3 regions of the Clostridium tanneri genome follow, and region 2 is predicted to be linked to each of the others. Evidence: riboswitches for the same ligand, from Rfam matches in the RefSeq annotation. Region 2 holds a riboswitch; each other region holds the start of a gene.
The links. A riboswitch is a leader RNA that binds a small molecule or an ion and turns the genes downstream of it on or off. The one in region 2 is predicted to bind S-adenosylmethionine.
Positions count from the first base shown of each region.

Region 1: it holds a riboswitch for S-adenosylmethionine, as region 2 does, so the genes downstream of both, P8V03_RS13125 (O-acetylhomoserine aminocarboxypropyltransferase/cysteine synthase family protein) here and P8V03_RS12095 (methionine ABC transporter ATP-binding protein) in region 2, are expected to answer to the same signal.
Region 3: it holds a riboswitch for S-adenosylmethionine, as region 2 does, so the genes downstream of both, P8V03_RS12630 (Na+/H+ antiporter NhaC family protein) here and P8V03_RS12095 (methionine ABC transporter ATP-binding protein) in region 2, are expected to answer to the same signal.

Region 1 is NZ_JARUJP010000015.1:89,958-95,098, forward strand. Features, by position in the region: gene P8V03_RS13115 (homocysteine S-methyltransferase family protein) at 1-466, opposite strand, end outside; gene metF (methylenetetrahydrofolate reductase [NAD(P)H]) at 560-1,456, opposite strand; SAM riboswitch class I at 1,579-1,692, opposite strand; SAM riboswitch class I at 2,050-2,162, shown strand; gene P8V03_RS13125 (O-acetylhomoserine aminocarboxypropyltransferase/cysteine synthase family protein) at 2,322-3,599, shown strand; gene metX (homoserine O-acetyltransferase MetX) at 3,758-4,921, shown strand; gene P8V03_RS13135 (homoserine dehydrogenase) at 4,985-5,141, shown strand, end outside.
Region 2 is NZ_JARUJP010000013.1:80,623-85,763, reverse strand. Features, by position in the region: gene P8V03_RS12100 (D-alanine--D-alanine ligase) at 229-1,131, shown strand; SAM riboswitch class I at 1,305-1,417, shown strand; gene P8V03_RS12095 (methionine ABC transporter ATP-binding protein) at 1,702-2,667, shown strand; gene P8V03_RS12090 (methionine ABC transporter permease) at 2,660-3,301, shown strand; gene P8V03_RS12085 (MetQ/NlpA family ABC transporter substrate-binding protein) at 3,351-4,172, shown strand; gene P8V03_RS12080 (motility protein A) at 4,393-5,141, shown strand, end outside.
Region 3 is NZ_JARUJP010000014.1:87,648-92,788, forward strand. Features, by position in the region: gene P8V03_RS12625 (aminopeptidase) at 1-565, opposite strand, end outside; gene P8V03_RS12630 (Na+/H+ antiporter NhaC family protein) at 848-2,176, opposite strand; SAM riboswitch class I at 2,312-2,420, opposite strand; gene deoC (deoxyribose-phosphate aldolase) at 2,632-3,285, opposite strand; gene mscL (large-conductance mechanosensitive channel protein MscL) at 3,494-3,901, shown strand; gene P8V03_RS12645 (hypothetical protein) at 4,223-4,441, shown strand; gene P8V03_RS12650 (MFS transporter) at 4,600-5,141, shown strand, end outside.

The DNA of each region.
Region 1 (5,141 bases), on a different contig from region 2:
TTTCCTTAGCTGCAAGTATTGCCGCTTTAGTCTCATATAAATCTGACATAGTTTCTATTAAGATTAGATCTGCTCCTGCTTTCTCTCCTATAATTACTTGTTTTTTAAATAACTCATAGGCTCCTTCAAAGCTTAAACTTCCTGTAGGCTCCATAATCTGACCTATAGGTCCTATATCTAAAGCTACAAGCTTATCTGCCGCTGCTTCTCTAGCTACCTTAACTCCAGCAGTTATGACCTCTTCTATTAAAAACTGAGAATTACTATATTTTAATTCATTGGCACCAAAAGTATTAGTAATTACTACATCAGAACCTGCTTCTATATATTGACGGTGTATCTTTCTTATAATATCTGGATTAGTTATATTAAGACTTTCCGGTAGTTCTCCTACCTTAAGCCCTTCTCTTTGAAGCATAGTTCCCATAGCTCCATCAAAAAACATAAATCTATCTTTTAATGACATCTTGCCCACTTCCTTTCCCATAATTGTGTCTAATAAACCTATATATTAATTTAGATTTGCTTTCTCCTAAATATCCTCTTGCAACGGTTCTATCTAGAAGGAGCTTACTGACTTATAATTTACAGACTTACGAATTTCCTCTACACTTTTTAGGATTTTCTTTACAATTTCTGATTTGTTCATAGTATAAAGATGTATCCCTTCTACTCCACTGGCAACTAAATCAGAGACCTGTTCCGACGCATAAACTGTACCTGCTTCTAACAAAGATTCTGGTGAATACTGATATTTGTCTAAAAGTTTTTTCAGTCTATCAGGAATAGAAGCACCAGAAATCCATGAAATGCGGTTTATTAAATCTCTATCTACAGCAGGCATAACCCCAGCAATAACAGGAGTATTAATATTATACTTATATAACTTCTCCTTAAAATCATAAAAACTATTATTATTAAAGAAAAGTTGGGTAATTAATACCTCTGCACCACAATCTACTTTATCCCTAAGACTTTTTATTTCCCTATCTATATCCATAGATCCCATATATCCCTCTGGATAGGCTGCTGCAGATATACAAAACCCCTTTCTCTGAGCTAATTCACAAATTAAGTCTTTGGAACTATTGTACTCTAAGTTCTCTGGTAATACAAAATCCTTGGGTATATCCCCTCTTAAGGCCAGTATATTGTCTATATTATTTTCCTGTAGTTTATCCAACGTATTTTTAACTTCTCTCTTGGTAGAAGTTATACAGGTTAAGTGAGCTACTGTCTCTATTCCAAATTTATTTTTCACTGCTGATGCTAGCTCTATACTCCTGTCTTTGCTGCTTCCTCCAGCACCATAGGTTACACTTATAAAATCCGGATTCAACTCTTTTAACTCTGCAATAGTGTTGTATATTCCATCTAAGGATACACTCTGTTTTGGTGGAAATAACTCAAAGGATATTGTTAACTTTTTATGTAGAAATAAATCTTTTATAAACACTTTAAAACCCCCTTATTTATCGTATTTAGGTAATGATTTTGCAGCTGTTATAAAATAAAAAAGCTGCCTTTCCATAAGAAAAGCAGCTCTAAAAATCTTAAATTAACATTATGAGACTACTATTCTTATCTGTCAGAATAACTAATATTCTGCAGGAATTGACACCGATACATTCACTTTTGAATGCCGGTTGTCGGGTTTCATAGGGCCAGTCCCTCCACCACTCTTGATAAGAAAATTTTATTATATACATTTTATGCTAATATTAATACTTTTCATTATATTTGTCAACAAAAACTTTAGAGCTTCTCTAACCATTGAAACTGCTCATATTTCAGAATAAAACCTTGATATATAAGGTTTCTAAGGATCTATAATTACATAGATTAAAAACAATTCACATAAAGTTGTTGTATAATTATCATATAATAATTATTCCTCCCTTCTTTTGCAGAAAAAAGTTTTTTAACGGAAAATTAAGGAATATCAACACTTTATGAAATTCACATCAGTTTAATATTCAAACTTTTGTTTTTTATATATTGACAGTGCATTCTAATATCTGGTATGATAGTTTCAATCGAATACGGAACTTCTTATCAAGAGAGGCTGAGGGACTGGCCCTATGACGCCCGGCAACCTGAATATATTAACAGTATATTCAACGGTGCTAATTCCAGCAGGTAGTAAACCTGAGAGATGAGAAGCATGAGGATTTAAACTTCTTGTGTCTCATCAACACGAGAAGTTTTTTGTTTTACGTAAAATTTTTAAGCAGAGGTAAAAATAATTTGCTTAGTTAAACTCTAAATATAGAAGTTCCGTGTGAGTACAAAATTATGAATTATTTGAGGAGGAATTTATTATGACAAGAAAATTAAGATTTGATACTATTCAAGCACACGGAGGACACACACCAGATGCAAGCAGTAAATCAAGAGCAGTTCCAATTTATCAAACATCTTCTTATGTTTTTGACAGCGCAGAACATGCTGCTAACTTATTTGGTCTTGCAGAGTCAGGAAACATTTATACAAGATTAACAAATCCAACTACTGCTGTCTTAGAAGAAAGAGTTGCTCAACTAGAAGGCGGCGTTGGTGCTGTGGCCACTGCTTCAGGAATGGCTGCAATTACTTACGCTATAACAAATATCGCAGGTGCTGGTGATGAAATAGTCGCTGCTGCTACCCTCTACGGTGGAACTTACACACTATTTACTCATACCTTTAAAAACTTTGGAATTAAGGTCAATCTTGTAAATCCAGATGATCCAGCAAACTTTGAAGCTGCTATAACTGAAAAAACTAAGGCAGTGTATATAGAAACTATAGGTAATCCAGGAATAAACCTTGTAGATATTCAAGCTGTTGCAGATATTGCACATAGCCATGGTGTTCCTCTAGTAGTAGATAATACCTTTGCATCACCTTATCTTTGCAGACCAATCGAATTTGGCGCAGATATTATAGTTCATTCTCTTACAAAGTTCATTGGCGGACACGGCACATCTATAGGTGGTATAGTTATAGATTCAGGAAAATTCAACTGGGATAATGGAAAATTTCCTGGTCTAGTAGAGCCTGACGAAAGTTATCACGGACTAAAATTTGTAGAAGCCGTTGGTGCTGCTGCTTATATTACTAAGTTAAGAGTATCTCTTTTAAGAGATTTAGGAGCTTGTATATCACCATTCAACTCTTTCTTACTTATATTAGGAGTTGAAACTCTATCCCTTAGAGTACAAAAGCACGTAGAGAACACTAGAAAAATCGTGGAATTCTTAAGTAATCATCCTAAAGTTCAGTGGGTTAACTATCCAGAATTAGAGGGTAACAAATATTATGATTTATCTAAAAAGTATCTTCCTCTAGGAGCCGGTTCTATATTCACTTTTGGGGTAAATGGCGGAGTTGAAGCTGGTAAAAAGATAATAGAGAACGTGAAAATATTCTCACACCTTGCTAATGTTGGAGATGCTAAATCCTTAATAATTCACCCAGCTTCTACAACTCACTCTCAACTTAGTGAAGAGCAGTTAACTGAAGCAGGAGTTAGCCCTGAACTTATAAGAATTTCTATAGGAATTGAAGATGTGACTGACCTGATTGCAGATCTTTCAGACGCATTAGAGCAAGTATAAGGCCTTAACTTTATAAAATTAATGCTTTATAACATTATAACTTTGAATTAATATAGCCCACTAGACAATTGGTAGTATCCCATGTTTCCTCCTAATAGCATAGTATCTTTAATATATTTACTACCAATTGTCTTTTTATAAATTTGGAGGTGTATCTATTGAATGAATTTAATTATAGAAAGGAAGGTTTTAAGGAGTATCTTACCTTTTCTAAAAAGAAAGACTTTCTCCTTGAGAGCGAAAAAAATTTTGGTCCAATAACTCTATGCTTTGAAACTTATGGAAAGCTGAATGAGGATAAGAGTAACTGTATACTTATAACTCATGCTCTAACTGGTGATTCTCATCCAGCTAGGCATGCTCCAGAAGATACTGAAGGTTGGTGGGAAGATTTTGTAGGTGCTGATAAGATATTCGATACTAACAAGTATTTTATAATCTGCTCTAATATTCTAGGAGGCTGCAGCGGTTCCACAGGCCCCTCATCTATAAATCCTGAAACAGGCAAAGCTTATGGAATAACCTTCCCTATTGTTACAATAAAAGATATGGTTAATGCCCAAAAGAAAATACTAGATTACTTTAATATAAACCATCTTTTAGCTGTAGTAGGCGGTTCTATGGGTGGACTACAAGCACTTCAGTGGGCAGTATCTTATCCTGATTTTATAGACGGAGTTATAGACTTAGCTTCACCTCTTAACCTAAGTACAGAGTCTATAGGAATAAATCACATTATGAGAAGAGCCATAATAACTGATCCTAACTGGAATAAAGGAGACTACTACCAGGCAGCAGTTCCTTTCAATGGCTTATCTATAGCAAGAATGATTGCTATGCTCACCTATCAAACTAAGGATTTAATGAATAAAAAATTTGGAAGAAAAACTAGAAGTAATATAATAGATTTCTATCAAGGGTTTGATGCAGAATTTGAAATAGACAGTTACCTAAACTACCAAGGAAGTAAGCTTGTAAATAGATTTGATGCTAACACCTATCTTTATATAACAAGAGCAATGGATTTATTTGATTTAAAAAGAGAATACGGTTCCTATGAAGCAGCCCTTCGTAGAATAAAATCCAAGTTTCTACTAGCTTCAATCTCCTCTGATACTCTCTTCCACATAGGTGAACTTAGAAAAAGCAGAGATATACTAAGCTTAAGCGGTGTAAATTTAGAGTACCATGAAGTCCAGTCAAACTGCGGACATGATTCTTTCTTACTGGAACCAGGAAAATACGAAGAATTTTTAAAGGAGTTTTTAGATAGTATCAAAAGTAATTGGAATAACGCGGACTATAATGCTGGGAGCCTATAAGACTTCTTTGTTTTTCGGCAAAATAAAAGTTTTATCAATAATACTAATTAGGAGGTAGAGTTTATGGCATCAATAGCAGTCCTAGGTTACGGCACAGTTGGTACAGGTATAACTGAGCTTATAACGAAGAATAGGGAAAGATTCAAAAAAATTACCGGTGAGGAATTAAAAATATCTAGCATTCTTGTTAGAGATATAGAAAAACATAGAGAAAAAGTTT
Region 2 (5,141 bases):
TTGTTCTACTATTACTTTAACATACTTATCCAAAACTGCAACAGTTAAAATAGCCTGTTATACATAAATAGTTTAGCTTATTTTCAGTACTTCTTAAAAAAGCTGAGTTTCTTATACTAATGAAGCCACTTTTATTATAAAATAGAGGAAAGGTGGTACTTAACTTATTTCAATAATATTAATACAATATTATTAAGAAAAGTAAATAAGGTGTATGGAGGAATGAAAATGAAGATTGGAGTTATTATGGGAGGAGTATCCTCAGAAAGAGAAGTATCTTTAAACTCAGGGAAAGAAATAGTTAAATACTTTAATAAGGATAAATATGAGGTTGTTCCTATAGTTATAGATAAAAAAGATGATGTAATGGAAAAAGCTAAAGATATAGATTTTGCATTTATTGCTCTTCATGGAAAATTTGGTGAAGACGGAACAATACAAGCTGTACTGGAAACAATGGACATTCCATACTCAGGCTGTGGACCACTTACCAGCGGAATATGTATGGATAAGGATATAACTAAAAGAATACTAAGACAGTCAGGAATAAATACTGCTGATTGGTTATGCGTTAGAAGTGTAGATGAGATAGACTATGATTATATAGATAAGATGGGATACCCAGTGTTCGTAAAGCCAAATAGTGGTGGTTCTAGTGTAGCTACAAACTTGATTAAGAAAAAAGAAGATATAGAAAGTGCAGTAAGCTTAGCATTAGATTACGATAAGGAAGTTATGATTGAAAAGTATATAAAAGGCGATGAAATAACTTGCTGTATGTTAGACGGAAAAATGATAGCTATAATAGCTATTAAACCTAAAGCTGAATTCTTTGACTATACAGCAAAATATGCTGATGGAGGCTCAGATGAAATAGTAGTACAATTTGAAGAAGGCTTACAAAAGAAAATTGAAGAAATGGCATTAGAATGCTGGAAGGTTCTAAAATGCAGTGTATACGTAAGAGTAGATATGATAATAAAGGAAGGCGTACCTTATTTACTTGAGTTAAATACTTTACCTGGAATGACAAAGAATAGTCTATTCCCTAAAGGGGCAAAAGCTGTAAATATGTCTTACAGTGATTTATTAGATAAAGTAACAGAATTATCCTTGAAAGAAGTAAGATAGATTTGTAAAGGTGAAACTTAGGTCCGGTGGGGAAGAACCTTCACCGGATTCTGTTTACATCAAAAATGTCAAAGATATAAAAATTATTTGAAAAGATAAAATTTCAATAATTTTTATTGACAGTGTAAACTTACATTGATATAATTAAACACATAAATTAAATAAAGAACTTGAACTTATCAAGAGAGGTGGAGGGACTGGCCCTATGAAGCCCAGCAACCAGTATTGTTGTTTAAACAATAATACAATGGTGCTAATTCCTACAGCGTAAGCTGGAAGATGAGAGGATATCGTTGAGATTTTAAGCTCGAGGTTTTCCTCGGGCTTTAATTTTTGTGTATCTGCTATTTTCCTAGAAGGTATCTTCTGAGGAAATGTAGTACTAAAGGCTTAATTTTAAAATTCAATATTGGGCAACTATCTTAGGCACAACCAAAGTAGATCTTGGATATTACATACAAATTTCACTTTAATAATGTGAAATTTTACAAAGTTGAAGTTTTAATAGTTTACCATTGTAAAATAAAAACGTTACGGAGTATGCTTAGATAATTAGGAAGGAGAAATTAGATGATTGAAATTAAAGATGTAAATAAAAGTTTTTCTAATACAAAAGTTTTAAAAGAGGTAAGTCTAGATATAAAAAGGGGTGAAATTGTAGGAATAGTTGGACATAGTGGTGCTGGAAAGTCAACTCTTTTAAGATGTCTAAACGGGCTTGAAAGCTATGATAGTGGCAGCATAAGAGTTATGAGTAAAGAAATAGAAGAGCTAAGTGAAAGGGAATTAAGGAGCTTTAGAAAGGGGCTTGGTATGATATTTCAAAGCTTTAATCTCTTAAATAGAAAAAATGTATATGAAAATGTAGCTCTTCCACTAGAGGTATGGAACTATAGCAAAGTTGAAATAAATGCAAGAGTTACAAATTTGCTAGAACTTGTAGGCCTTAAGGATAAAATGAACAGCATGCCAAGAGATCTAAGTGGAGGACAAAAGCAAAGAGTAGCTATAGCCAGAGCTCTTGCCCTTCAACCAGAAATTTTATTATGTGATGAGGCAACTTCAGCACTAGATCCAAATACAACAAAATCTATACTTAATTTAATTAAAGAGATAAATGAAAAACTAAACATAACAGTTGTTATTGTTACCCATCAGATGGAGGTAGTAAAACAGATATGCTCAAAAGTAGCCATTATGGATAAGGGGGAAATAAAAAGCTTAGGTGATGCAGAGGAGTTATTTTTAAAGCCAGACAAGCATCTGGAAAAGCTGCTTGGAGAGGAGGAGCTGTTGCCTGAGGAGGGAGTCAACATAAGATTATTCTTTCCGAAAGAACAAAGTCAGCAGGCGATTATAACATCTATGGCAAGAGAACTTAATATAGACTTTTCAATAGTTTGGGGGAAGCTGGAAAAATTCAGGGATAACGTATTAGGAAGTCTTGTTATAAATACTACAGAAGATAACAAGACAAATATTTGCCAGTTTTTAAATTCAAAATCTATAGCTTGGGAGGTGATTGATAATGCTTAGAGAGGTTCTAATGACTGCCTTAGGGCAAACTTTATACATGGTTATGGTTTCTACCATCTTAGCAGTTGCTATAGGATTTATACCTGCAATTATACTTGTTATTACAAGTGAAAAGGGGTTAAAACCAAATAAGGTTGTTTATAAAGGCTTGGATTTTATAATAAATATCCTAAGATCCTTCCCCTTTATAATACTGATGATAGCTATATTCCCATTTACCAAGTTAGTAGTTGGAAAAACCATAGGAACAACAGCAGCTATTGTACCCTTAACTATAGCAGCTGCACCTTTTGCAGCAAGAATAATAGAATCAGCTATGAAAGAAGTAGATCCAGGAGTAATTGAAGCTGCAAGGTCTTTTGGAGCAAGTAATTGGCAGATAATTTTTAAAGTTATTCTTAAAGAGGCCATTCCATCAATAATACTGGGAGTTACTTTGACAGTTATTAGCGTAGTTGGATATTCCGCTATGGCTGGTGCCATCGGTGGTGGTGGACTAGGAGATGTAGCTATTAAATATGGATACTATAGATTCCAAACAGATGTGATGATTTATACCGTTGTTATCCTCATTGTAATTGTGCAGCTTTTCCAGAGCATGGGGGATTTTATCTATAAGAAGCTTAGTAAATAGTTATAAATTATATTTTAATATAATTAATAAAAATTAGGAGGAATTTAATATGAAAAAAGGAAAGATTTTATCGATAGTTTTATCAGGAATACTTGTTTTGGGTTTATCAGGATGCGGAGCAAAACAGACAGCAACGACTGCTTCAAATAGCGATGATAAGAAGGTAATAAAGATAGGGGCAACACCTGTACCCCATAAGGAGATACTAGAGCAAGTAAAACCAATACTTCAAAAGGAAGGATATGACCTTCAAATAGTTGAATTCACAGATTACGTAACACCAAATACATCATTGGATGAAGGAGAATTAGATGCAAACTTCTTTCAGCACGTTCCATATTTAAGTAAATTTAATGAAGAAAAAAAGACCAAGCTAGACTATACAGCTAAAGTGCACATAGAGCCAATGGGTGTGTATTCAAAGAAGATTACAAAACTAGATCAAATTAAAGAGGGAGCAGAAATTGCTATTCCAAACGACCCTACTAATGGAGCAAGAGCTTTAAGGCTATTGGAGAAAGAAGGACTTATAAAGTTAAAGGCCGGAGAACTTATATCCAAACAGGATATTACTGAAAATAAGAAGAATATAAAAGTTACTGAAATGGAAGCACCTCAACTTCCAAGAGTACTGGGAGATGTAGAGGCAGCTGTTATAAACACCAACTATGCTATAGAAGCTGGATTAAATCCATTAAAAGATGCAATAGCTATAGAATCTAAAGATTCACCTTATGCAAATGTACTTGCTGTTAAGCAAGATGACAAAAACAAGCCATATATCCAGGCTTTATCTAAGGCACTTAATTCTCCAGAGGTTAAGAAATTTATTGAAGAAAAATACAAGGGCAGCATAATACCAGCATTTTAAACAAAATAAATGTAAAAGCACTATGGAATTTATCAAGATTTCATAGTGTTTTTATATTGGATTAATTTACAAACAATTGCGAAAATATGAGATATATGTAAAATTTTATAAAGTTATTGACTAAATTAGACGAAAAATGAAATGTATGTAATTTGAATGTAATTTATTTAAGCAAATTGTCCAGTTAATATTTAATATTTGCAGAATTATGGAGGTTATCATGGATATTATTTCAGTTATAGGAAGTGCCCTTGCGGTGCTATTTGTACTTTTTGGTATATTAACAGGAGGGTCTATTCTTACTTTTATAGATATACCATCTATATTTATAGTCTTCGGAGGCACAATTGGTTCTCTTCTACTAAGTAGTAAGAAAGAGAATGTAAAACAGCTTTTTAAGCTATTTTCTTTGGTGTTTAGGGAGAAAAGTACAAACTCTTTAGTGGTTATAGAAATGCTAGCAAGGTGGTCTATGAAGGCAAGGAAAGAAGGACTTATGGGTTTAGAGCAGATAGCGGAAGAAGTAAGTGATCCATTTATAAAAAAGGGATTGATGATGGTGGTAGATGGAATTGAGCCACAGGTTGTAAGAACGGTTCTAGGACTCAAGATGAGGGGAATTAATGAAAGACATAAAAATAATAGAAGTTTATTGGATACTGGAGCAGCTTTAGCTCCTGCCTTTGGAATGATTGGTACTTTAATAGGACTGATTAATATGTTAAAAACTTTATCTGATCCGTCAACTATCGGACCACAGATGGCAGTTGCACTAATTACTACATTTTACGGATCTATGCTTGCCAATATGCTTTTCATGCCTATGTCTAAAAAGTTAAAGGCAAATACTGCAGAGGAATTGTTTCAAAAAGAAATGATTGTAGAAGGACTTATAAGCATTCAATCAGGTGAAAATACTAACGTAATGAGAGAAAAACTTCTTGCATTTTTAGGTGAAGATGAAGTAGA
Region 3 (5,141 bases), on a different contig from region 2:
TTATGTGAACTCTATCTGTTCTGTTCATTAGTTCTACTAGTGGATTCATAGCTTCTGACATTTTTCCATAGTCTAAATTACAAACATTAAAATAAAAATCTTCGAAGTCCTCTGTACTAGTACCTGCTGCCTGGGCCATTGCTGCTGTTGGATATCTTAACACTACCCATTTTGTCTTTGGAACTCTTATGTCCCCATGTACTGGCTGCCAAAACTTTTTCATCATTAGAGACATATTTTCACCTGGTACATCAGAAGTTTCTGTTAAATTACTTGGCACTCTTAATCCTATATAGGCATCCATGTCAGCCATTCTCGCTGCTTCATATTCAGCCATCATCTCTAACTGCTCTTCAGTGCAGTTCATGTATAATTCTCTATCCACCTCCGGAAGTTTGTTTGTTACAAAAGGAATTCCACCGGCAAGATAGGTTTGTTTTATAAGCTCAAGGGTTAAAGGATTTGGAGTACCTATAGTTTCAATTAAAACCTTTTCACCCCTTTGAATATTGCAAGAATAGTTAATTAAATTTTTTGCTAAAGTTATTATTCTAGGATCTTTCATATAAATTCCTCCTTTGATTTATGAAGTGGAAACTTGAATCAGATGGAGTTTCAACTCCATCTGATTCTTAGCTGAACGAATCCAGGGACGTAGCCGCTCGGAACGTAATCTTAGATAAGAGGGAGTATTAGAGCGGGTAGTCATTGGATAAAAATCTATGGTTTTATTATAGATAATTTTAGAAATAATTAACTGCAATAGCTATTATAGTACATATTATTTATTTTATCAAATTCTATGATATTTATCCAAAAAGTAAAAAGGGGAACCTCCCCTTTTCAGCTAAGCAACTTGCTCATTATCCAAATTTATTTTTTCTTTTATCGGTGTTAACTTTGGTAACCCAGTTAAAATAGCAATAATGGCACATATTCCCATAAGATATGGATAATATAAATATTTCATTACCAAAATTGGTGATATTTTTGCTACACCTGCAGCAACTAGTATTTGAGCTCCATAAGGTATAATTCCTTGTACAAAGCATGAAAAAGTATCTAATAAACTAGCAGTTTTTCTAGGGTCCACGCCAAACCTATCGGCAATATCCTTTGCTAAAGGTCCCACCATAACAATTGCTATAGTATTATTTGCTGTGCATGCATCTACTATGCTTATAAGAACAGATATGCCAATTTCAGCACCTTTTTTACTCTTAATTCTTTTTATAATAAAATCAATGATAAAGTCAATACCACCATTGTATTTAACTAATTCTACTATTCCGCTTATTAAAAGGGACATAATAACAAGGTCAGACATACCTGTAATGCCTTTGCCCACTGACTGAGCGAAACCTACTATATTAAAAGCACCTGTTGCAATTCCAACAACACCAGAAAATACTGTACCAAATATCAATATTAGGATTACATTTCCGCCTAATAGAGCACCTGCTAAAACGAAAATATATGGCAGCACTTTAACTAATGAGTAACTATAGGCCCCAGTTAAGGAAATTTCATTTCCACTTGTTATAACAGCAAGTATTATTGTAGTTAAAATAGCTGCTGGAAGAACTATCTTAAAGTTAACTCGAAACTTATCCTTAAGTTCACAGCCTTGAGTCTTAGTAGCAGCTATAGTTGTATCTGAAATCATTGAAAGGTTATCCCCAAACATAGATCCCCCTACCACTGCTGCTAAAGCAAGCTCTACTGGAACACCGGTCTTGGCAGCTATTCCTACTGCCATTGGAGCTATTGCGGCAATTGTTCCCATTGAAGTTCCTATAGAAGTAGAAATAAAACATGCGATGACAAATACTCCTGCAATCAATATGTTACCTGGCAATAGACTAAGTCCAAGGTTAACTGTTGAATCAACTGCTCCCATATCCTTTGCTACCTGAGCAAAGGCACCAGCTAATATAAATATTATACACATTAATATAATATTAGTATCTGCTGCCCCTAGGCAAAATCTCTCAAGTTTAGCATTAAAACTTTCCCTTTTATTCATAGCTAGGGCTACCAGTGCCGCTAACAAAAATGGCACAGTAACTGGAAGGGCATAAAAATCATTAGTTACAATTCCTGAAATTATGTACACTGCTACGAAAACAAAGAAAGGCAATAACGCCCACGGATTTCCTTTTTTACCTTCAATCATTATGAGTTCCTCCTCTTTTGTATTAATTCCAAACATTCACAACTATCAATCATCGGCAAGTTATTATAAGCTTTCACTTAATTTTGGACAATAAAAAAAACTTCTTGGAGATAAATCAAGAAGTCTATACCTCTCTCCTCATCTTCCAGGTAAAACCTGCTGGATTTAGCACCATTAAAAGCACAATATGCTTTTGGGTTGCCGGGTATCATAGGGCCAGTCCCTCCACCGCTCTTGATAAGAAGCAAATATTTAATTTTACTTTTGTATTATATCAATTTAATTAAATAAAGTCAATCATTATGTGAATTAAATCTACTAGAATATTTCATATTTCTCACAATAAATAAGAATTATAAAGACAGACTATATTCATATTATCCTAAAAGGAAATCTCCCGAATAAAAAAGAATATAGTCTTATTTTAACTATATTCTTTAGTTCAAACAATCTTATTACTTTGTAGATTCTTCTACTATTTTTATTCCGGCACTGGCACCTATTCTATTAGCACCAGCTTCTACCATAGCCATCGCTGTCTTGAAATCCCTTATTCCACCAGAGGCCTTAACCCCTACTCCACTTCCTACAGTTTTTCTCATTAGAGCTACATTCTCTACTTTTGCACCATCGCTGCTAAAGCCTGTTGAAGTTTTTACAAAGTCAGCCCCAGCCTTTACCGATAACTCACAAGCCTTTATAATCTCTTCTCTACTTAAAAGGCAGGTCTCAATTATAACCTTAACTAAGGCCTTTCCCTTTGCTTTATCTACAACTGCTTTAATATCCTCTTCAACAACAGAGTATTTCTTATCCTTTAAGGCACCTATATTTATTACCATGTCAACTTCTTCAGCACCATTGCCAATAGCATTTTCAGTTTCAAAAGCCTTAACTTCTTTAGTATTAGCTCCTAAAGGAAAGCCAATAACAACACAAGTTTTTACACCTGTTCCTTTTAGATTTTCCTTAACTAAAGCTGTATAGTATGGGTTTACACAAACAGATGCAAATTTATACTCTTTTGCCTCTTTGCACAGCTTTGTTACTTCCTCCTCAGTAGCCTCTGGTTTTAATATTGTATGGTCTATGTATTTTTGTATTTCCATCTATATTTATCTCCTTTCAAAATTATATCTAATTTTTAAAGTTATAATCAAATCTAAACCTATACTTCTATCTTACGCAACCTTCCTATTCATAATACCATAGTTTTGACTATTTTCACCTTTTAACACTAAATACTCTTAAATTCAAGTATATTATTTTCAAATCTTCAAACTCTATTTAAGTAAATTTAAAATAATATTAATGGAGTTGGAACTTATGTTTGAAGAATTTAAGAAATTTGCAGTAAAAGGAAATGTAATTGACCTAGCAGTTGGAGTTGTTATAGGTGGTGCCTTTGGCAAAATTGTCACCTCCCTAGTAAATGATATTCTTATGCCTGTTATAGGACTTTTATTAGGTGGAATAAACTTTACCAACTTAAAGTTTGTAATTCGCCCTGCCAAAGGTGGAGCATCTGAAGCAGCAATTAAATATGGTCAGTTTATTCAATCTGTTGTAGACTTTTTAATAATTTCTTTTTCTATTTTTATTTTTGTAAAAGCTATATACAGATTCAAGAAAAAAGAGGAAAAGAAGGAGGAAAAACTTCAAAGTTCTGAGGAAGAAAGACTCCTTGCAGAAATAAGAGATTTACTTAGAGATAACCTAAAGTAATGAATTTATGACCTTATTGTTCACTTTTTTATTGTTTATCTAAAGTTTTTAGCTCAAGTTAAGGATATACTTTATAGTATTACCGCTTCAATGGTAGATTTTTAATGAAAAAGCAAGCTATTTTATATTATTTCTTTAAATTGAAGGAAATAATATTTTTTTGCACAATATTAAAGGTTTAACATATACCTATTATATAGTATAATTTAACTCATACCAAAGATATTTAGTTTAAATTTATATCTAACTTTTAAATATAGAGTATGAATTTAATAGCTTCTTATCACATAAAATTATTATAGAAATTTGGAGGTAAAATTAATGTTCACTTTAATAATCCTAATATCCCTTGCCATATTTTTTATAGTTGGCTTCTTTGTGAGTGTACTAGCCCTTCCGCTGCTGGCAGCTATACTGCCTATTGTTATAGCCGTTGCTGTTCTTTCCTTTGCACTTAAATTGGTCTTTGGAGCTCCTTTATTTATTTTAGCTATAATTATCGCCGCTATTTACTTCTCAAAAAATAAGAAAAGCAAGTAGAAAAAATACACCCTGTATAGAAGACAAAACCCGTCTTTTATATAGGGTATATTTTTTCTTCCTGCTGAATGCCTCCTTTTATGAATTATGAAAGATAAAAATAAATTAATGGGATTAAACACATAATATTATTAACTTTTAATAGATGAGGTGAAATAATGAAGTACGGAATCCCAAAAATGTCTCTAAATCGTGATATTTTAATTTTGCTGTTATCTATACTTATATTACATATAGGAATTTATATAATCACTCCAATATTTCCTGTTTTACTTAGCTCAGAAAAAAGGCTTACTGCAGCACAAATTGGATTAGTAATTGGAGTGGGTTCATTAGCATCACAGTTAGGTAGTGTACTTGGTGGTTTTTTATCTGATAGAGTTGGTAATAGGACAACAATGGTTATAGGAGCGTTATTTCAGTCCTCTGCACTTTTTGGTTACGGCATAAGTAACACATTTTTTCTCCTACTTATTTTTTCTATTGTTAATGGAATTGGAGGAGGCACCTATGCGCCAACAGTAAGAGCAGCTATAGCTTCTATTGCTTCTGATTCCTCTAAAGGTCGTACTACTGCTTTTTCACTTAGAGGAATAGCAGCAAATATAGGAGTATGCATTGCTGGACTTCTCATTTTATTTCTTTCAAATAAACAATCGATGTTTATTTTTTTTACTAGTGCAGCTATATTTTTACTTTT